DNA from 3 places in the Comamonas sp. NyZ500 genome. Region 3 is predicted to be linked to each of the others. Evidence: riboswitches for the same ligand, from Rfam matches in the RefSeq annotation. Region 3 holds a riboswitch; each other region holds the start of a gene.
The links. A riboswitch is a leader RNA that binds a small molecule or an ion and turns the genes downstream of it on or off. The one in region 3 is predicted to bind thiamine pyrophosphate.
Positions count from the first base shown of each region.

Region 1: linked by a shared signal. The riboswitch ahead of JAO85_RS02025 (long-chain-fatty-acid--CoA ligase) and the one ahead of JAO85_RS12450 (FAD-dependent oxidoreductase) in region 3 are both predicted to bind thiamine pyrophosphate.
Region 2: linked by a shared signal. The riboswitch ahead of thiC (phosphomethylpyrimidine synthase ThiC) and the one ahead of JAO85_RS12450 (FAD-dependent oxidoreductase) in region 3 are both predicted to bind thiamine pyrophosphate.

Region 1 is NZ_JAEIJE010000001.1:443,250-445,512, reverse strand. Features, by position in the region: gene JAO85_RS02030 (acyl-CoA reductase) at 1-123, opposite strand, end outside; gene JAO85_RS02025 (long-chain-fatty-acid--CoA ligase) at 120-1,214, opposite strand; TPP riboswitch at 1,285-1,376, opposite strand; gene JAO85_RS02020 (TonB-dependent receptor) at 1,688-2,263, shown strand, end outside.
Region 2 is NZ_JAEIJE010000022.1:15,006-17,268, forward strand. Features, by position in the region: gene JAO85_RS22230 (nitroreductase) at 1-653, shown strand, start outside; TPP riboswitch at 735-852, shown strand; gene thiC (phosphomethylpyrimidine synthase ThiC) at 1,112-2,263, shown strand, end outside.
Region 3 is NZ_JAEIJE010000007.1:26,495-28,757, reverse strand. Features, by position in the region: gene thiD (bifunctional hydroxymethylpyrimidine kinase/phosphomethylpyrimidine kinase) at 57-929, opposite strand; TPP riboswitch at 995-1,156, shown strand; gene JAO85_RS12450 (FAD-dependent oxidoreductase) at 1,220-2,263, shown strand, end outside.

The DNA.
Region 1 (2,263 bases), on a different contig from region 3:
GCTGACTTCCAGCCTCTGACCGTCGCGGGACTCGAAGTCCAGCGTCTGCCACTGTACTTCCTCGTCGCCGAGGCCGGGCAGATAGCCTGCCTTGATACGCTGCACCTTGCGCTGCTTGCTCATGCGCCGGCAGCTTTCACAAACTCTTCAACCGCCAGCGAGCAACCCTTGGCGGCGGCGCCCTCGGCGCGCCCCAGCAGCAAAAAGCCGTCTTTTTCCTGCGGGCCGGCCCACAGGCCCACATCCTCGGTCAGGATGGTGGTCACCGCGTTGTAGTTGGCCAGATCGCAATGCACCAGAATGCCGCGCTCACCAGCGGCCACATCCCTGCCGGTGATCGGCTCGACCAGACGCGAACGGATCCAGTGCGGACCGGACTTGACCGAGGGCAGAACCGCATTGCCATCGTCATAGAACTGGGTGCTCAGCTCGGTCATGCCATACATATTGATGCACAGACTGCGCGGCACGCCCAGCAACTGCGAAAGCTCGGCATAGAACTGCTCGAGCGGCAGCTCACGCGACTGCCCCTTGTAGCCGCCCGTATCCAGCACGCGGCTGCCTGCGGGCAGGCGAAAGCTGCGGCCCTGCGCACGCAGGGCATCCATCACATGGACCAGGCTGAAGCTCGCGCCCAGCAGCGCAAACGGCTGGCCGCTGCGCTCGGACTCTTCCAGCGCGGCACACAGGGCCGGCATGTCCAGCCCTTCCGAATTCAGATAGTAGCGGCTGCCTGCCGAGCCGAATTCGGACCGGGCAAGTGCCAGATAGTGAGCCAGCGAGGAATTGGGCATAGCCTGCTCATCGGGAAACAGAATGCCCATGGGCATGCGCTCCAGACCCTGCATGAAACGTCTGGCGAAATAGCGCTTCATGGACAGGTCGTAGACATCGAGCTGCGGATGGAAATGACGTCCGCGCGCAGCGCGGCCCGTGGTGCCGCTGGTCATGAACACGCGCTCGGCGGGCGACGGCGGCTCGCTGCGCAGCTCCATGGCCTTGAAGGCATCGATGGGCACGGCCGGAACATCGCGCCAGCTCCTGACATTGCGCAGCGTGGCACCGCGTCGCTGGCAAAAGCTGCGAAACGGCGCATTGCATTCGTACTGGTAGGCGAAAAGGCGCAGGGCGAGTTGATTGAACTGGTCGTCGGTGCAGTCATCCATTGCGATGAAAGCAAGCAGATCGGCGACCAGCGAAGCGGCCTTGTCCATGAAATTCCTTCGAGAGCGGGGACATCATGCTCCGAAGGCTTGCTGACCATGCGAGAACGCACTGCCCTGAGGTCAGCTTGCAAGCTCTTCTTCCGCCGGTATGAACCGGGTCAAGTTCGCGGGTGTAGATCTCAGCACTGGCGTGCACCCCGGAGCGCGGCGCCATCTTACCCCAACGGCATCGCTGCACGGTGCCTGAGCCGCCGCATGAAAGTCGCGTCACTTGTAACCTGGGGTAATGCTCTATCACAGAGAAGAAGGTCATCTACAGTAGAAATCATTAAAACATTACCACCCGAATACAATTGGAGCAAAAATTGCGAACGTGCCCGACACGCACCTTGCCATGGCACCAACAATGATGCAGACGCGCACTGCCTGAGCGAGCTTCACGCCGTAGCAAGAAACGCTGTCAACAGAGCTTGCGCCATCCAGGGCACCGAACGTCCACCCCGAGCCCCAGAGATATTCACATGCATTTTTCGCGCCTTTGTCATCTGGCAGGCTGGCCTGTGGCCGCCGCCGGACTGCTGCTGACGGCACAGTCCGCAATGGCCCAGCAAGCCGCCGCCCAGCCGGAACTGCCCCAGTTGTCCGAAGTCACCGTGCGCAGCACCTTGCAGGAGTCTGCACTTGAGCAAACCCCGGCCTCCGTGACCGTGCTCGACGGCGAGCGCATGCGCGAGCGCAATCTGCAGGTCAATCTATCGGAGTCCCTGAGCGCAGCTCCGGGCCTGCAGTTGCAGAACCGCCAGAACTACGCGCAAGACCTGCAGCTGTCGATTCGCGGCTTTGGCGCGCGCTCCACCTTCGGCGTGCGCGGCATACAGATCTATGTGGACGGCATCCCCTCCACCATGCCGGACGGCCAGGGTCAGACCAACAATATCGATATCGCCTCGCTGGAGCGCGTGGAAGTGCTGCGCGGTCCTTACTCCGCCCTCTACGGCAACGCCTCTGGCGGCGTGATCAATGCCTATACCGAACGTGGTGAAGGCGCACCCTCGGTGGAAAGCAGCTTTGCACTGGGCAGCGACGGCCAGAAGCGT
Region 2 (2,263 bases), on a different contig from region 3:
TTCGTCAAGCATTGCAGCAGCGTCGTTCGGTGCGCGCTTTTCTGCCGCAGGCCGTGGCTGCTGCCATGGTGCGGGACTTGCTGGAGACCGCAGCGCAGGCGCCGTCCGGCGGCAATATGCAGCCCTGGCGTGTGACCGCAGTGGGCGGACAGGCGCTCAAGGATCTGTGCGTCAGGGCCAGGGAGACCGAGGCCGTGCAGCGCCCCGGCCTGTCCTATCCACCCGGTTTGTGGGAGCCCTACCGCAGTCGCCGCTTTGAAAACGGCGAAGATCTGTATCGCTCACTCAATATCGGTCGCGAGGACAAGGCAGCACGTCTGGCCCAGCTGGCCAAGAACGGCCAGATGTTCGGTGCGCCCGTGGGTATTTTCGTGGCCGTGGAGGAGCGCATGGGCTATGCGCAATGGGTGGATCTGGGCATCTATCTGCAGTCCTTCATGCTGCTGGCGGTGGAGAAAGGTCTGGCCACCTGTGCCCAGGGCTTCTGGCGCATGTACAACGACATGCTGATCGAACAGCTGGCATTGCCGGATGGCTACCAGATTGCCTTTGGCATTGCCCTGGGCTACGAGGATGTCAGCGCGCCCATCAACCAGTGGCGCGCAAGCCGTGCTGCCAGCAATGAATGGCTGGCGCTGCAGGGGCTGGATTGAACGGCGGATTAGACGCTTGAGGGTCAGGATAGTTAAACAGCTTCAAGAGTGCGCAAATTGTGGCAAAACCAGCCTATACTGCGTGCAGCTCCGGGGTGTGCGAAAGCGCTGAGATGCCAGTCACTGTGAAAACAGTGCAGGCGAACCCGACGAACTTGATCCGGTTCATACCGGCGGAAGAAGAGCGGGACCCTGACGCAGGGCCGATGGATTGACAGGGCAACTGGCACGAGTGCCAGCCCTGAAAGCCATGGGCACAGCAAACCCCAGGCGCCTCGCGCACTGGGGTTTTGTCTTTTCTGGACAGCCGGTGCGTGAAGAACCAGGCCGAGATTGCAGAATTTCGGCGGCACAGGCCGGATACCCCATAGCGGGCCGTGCCAGTGCAGGGCAAGATCAGAGCAGGGCCGCACTCCACGGAGCGTTTGATGCACTTCAACCGCTTTGAGGAGACTGCGATGAACGCCCCTGATTCCATTTTTACGCCTGCTGCAGGTCATGCCCCCGATGCCGCCCGTTTTGCCGAGCTGCTGGCTCAGTCGCGCCAGCCGTTTCCCGCATCGACCAAGAGCTATCTGAGTGGCGCGCTGCATCCGCAGCTGCGTGTGCCGGTGCGCGATATTGCGCTCACCAATGGAGAGCAGGTCAGCGTCTACGACACCTCGGGCCCCTATACCGATCCCGCCGTACAGATCGACGTGCGCCAGGGCTTGCCCAGCGTGCGAGGTGCCTGGATCGAAGCGCGCGGCGATAGCGAATACTACGTGGGTCGCCTGCGTGTGGCGCTGGACGACGGCGGCAAGCGCGGCGAGGAAGATGCGCGCGTGGACCAACTGCGCGCCGAGGCGGCCGCGCTGCAGCGCCAGCCGCGCCGTGCCAAATCTGGCCAGAACGTGACCCAGATGCACTATGCCAAGCGCGGCATCATCACGCCCGAGATGGAGTATGTGGCCCTGCGTGAAAACGGTCGCCGTGAATGGATGGCGCAGTACCAGCAGGACGCGGCGCGGGAGCTGCGCCTGGCCGGCAACAGCCTGGGCGCAGCGATCCCGAAGATCATCACACCCGAATTCGTGCGCGACGAAGTGGCGCGCGGCCGCGCCATCATTCCGGCCAATATCAACCACCCTGAAATCGAGCCCATGGCCATCGGCCGCAATTTCAAGGTCAAGATCAACGCCAACATCGGCAACTCGGCCGTGACTTCCAGCATCGAGGAAGAGGTGGAAAAGCTGGTCTGGGCGATTCGCTGGGGCGCGGACAATGTCATGGACCTGTCCACCGGCAAGAACATCCACACCACGCGCGACTGGATTGTGCGCAACTCGCCCGTGCCCATCGGCACCGTGCCCATCTATCAGGCGCTGGAAAAGGTCGGCGGCATTGCCGAGGATCTGACCTGGGAGATCTTCCGCGACACGCTGGTCGAGCAGGCCGAGCAGGGCGTGGACTACTTCACCATCCACGCCGGCGTGCGCCTGGCCTACATCCACCTCACGGCCCAGCGCCGCACCGGCATCGTCTCGCGCGGCGGCTCCATCATGGCCAAGTGGTGCATGGCTCATCACCGCGAGAGCTTCCTCTACGAACATTTCGAGGACATCTGCGAC
Region 3 (2,263 bases):
ACGAACACCCAAAGAAAAGGCCTGCAGCAGCAGGCCTTTTCTGCGGGTGCCGGCAATCAGCCTTCGACGATCATCTGCGCGCGCGGCGCATAGCCGTGATTGAGGGGGCCGTGACCCTGGCCGGTATAGACCTCGGCGCCGGCCTCGATGGCGCCCAGAATATAGCTGCGCGCCTCGGTCACCGCGGCCTCCAGCGCCAGCCCCTGGGCCAGGAAGGAGGCAATCGCCGACGACAGCGTGCAGCCCGTGCCATGGCCGTTATGGGTGACGATGCGCTGTGACTGCAGGCGCAGATAGTCGCCGGCCTGCCGGCCTTGTCGGCCCAGCACATCCATGACCAGATCGCCGCTCAGATGCCCGCCCTTGAGCAATACGGCCGGCGCGCCCATGGCCAGCAGATCGGCCACGGCCGCATCCAGCGCTGCAATGCCGTCGATGTTGCGACCCAGCAGCAAAGCTGCTTCATCCAGATTGGGTGTAATCACCGTTGCCAGCGGGAACAGCTCCTGGACCAGCGCCTGTGCCGTCTCGGGAACGATCAGGCGATCGCCGCTGGTGGCCACCATCACGGGGTCCAGCACCACGTTCCTGATCCCGTGGCGACGGATCGCATCCGCCACCACGCTCACCACATCGGGGGTTGCCAGCATGCCGATCTTGACGGCATCGACGCCTATGTCCTGCACAACGGCATCGATCTGGCCGCGCACGGTATCGAGCGGAATGCCGTGAATACCCGTCACGCCCAGCGTGTTCTGCACGGTGATGGCCGTGATCGCCGTCATGCCGTAGCAGCCCAGTGCCGCACAGGTCTTGAGGTCGGCCTGGATGCCGGCACCACCGCCGCTGTCCGAGCCGGCGATGGAGAGCACGCGTGCATAGCGCTTTTTTGCGGCGCCGGAGATGAAGGAAGAAGCAATCACTGTCATGGCAAAAATTATCGCCCATGCGCATGGTCAATGCGTGCTGTTTGCGGTTGTGCTGTAATGTCCAACGGACGAAACAGGGGTGTCCCGCAGGCAAGCAGCCTGTGCGGACTGAGAAACACCCTGGGGCTGCGCCAGCCACGGGCTGCGCACCAGAGCACCATCCGTGCCCTGTGCCCCCTGCACCCGATCCAGGTCATGCTGGCGTGGGGAGTTTCACAAGCCGCAAGGCATGCCGCGTTTTGTCCTGCACATGGCCCTGTTCCTGTGTCCGGATGGAAAACGATTTGCACATGTCATTGCTACAAGCTTCTTCAAAGATCGCAATTCTCGGCGGCGGCCTCATGGGCCGTCTGCTGGCTCTGGCCCTGGCCCAGCGCGGTCACGCCATCGACCTCTATGACGCCCATGGCCCGCAAGGCGATGGTGCTGCGGCGCGCGTGGCGGCTGCCATGCTGGCGCCGCTGGCCGAGTCGGCCATTACCGAGCCCGGCGTGGTGCGCATGGGCCAGCATGGGCTCAAGCGCTGGCCCGAGCTCATAGCTCAGCTCGAGCAGCATGTGTTTCTGCAGCAAAACGGCACGCTGATTCTCTGGCACCGCCAGGATCAGGGCGATGCGGCGCGCTTTTTCGGTCTGCTGGAGAAAAACCGGCGCATCAACCCCAGCCTGCCGGCCATGCAGGAGAAGACCGGCGCGGCGCTGCAGGACTGCGAGCCCGCGCTGCAGGGACGCTTCAACCAGGCCGTCTATCTGCCCGGCGAAGGCCAGCTCGACAACCGTCAGCTGCTGACGGCGCTGGTCGACAAGCTCAGCGCCCTGGGCGTGCAGCTGCACTGGGACAGCCCGCGCGAGGTCGGCGACTTCCGTCCCGGCGAGGCCGGCCAGCCCGACTTCGTGTTCGACTGCCGGGGCCTGGGGGCCCGCAGCCAGTGGAAGCAGCTGCGCGGCATTCGCGGCGAGGTGGTGCGCATCCATGCGCCCGAAGTCACGCTGCAGCGCCCCACACGCCTGATCCATCCACGCTACCCCATCTATATCGCGCCCAAGGAAGACCATCTGTTCGTGATTGGCGCGACCGAGATCGAATCCGACGATATGTCGCCGGCCAGCGTGCGCTCCACGCTGGAGCTGCTGAGCGCGGCCTATACCGTGCACTCGGGCTTTGCCGAAGGCCGGATTGTGGAGATCGCCACCCAGTGCCGCCCCACCCTGCCCGATAATCTGCCCGCCGTGCGCCTGCTGACGCCGCGCGTCATGGAAGTCAACGGCCTCTACCGCCACGGCTTCATGATCTCGCCCGCCATGCTCGACGTGGTGCTGGAGCTGGTGGACCGC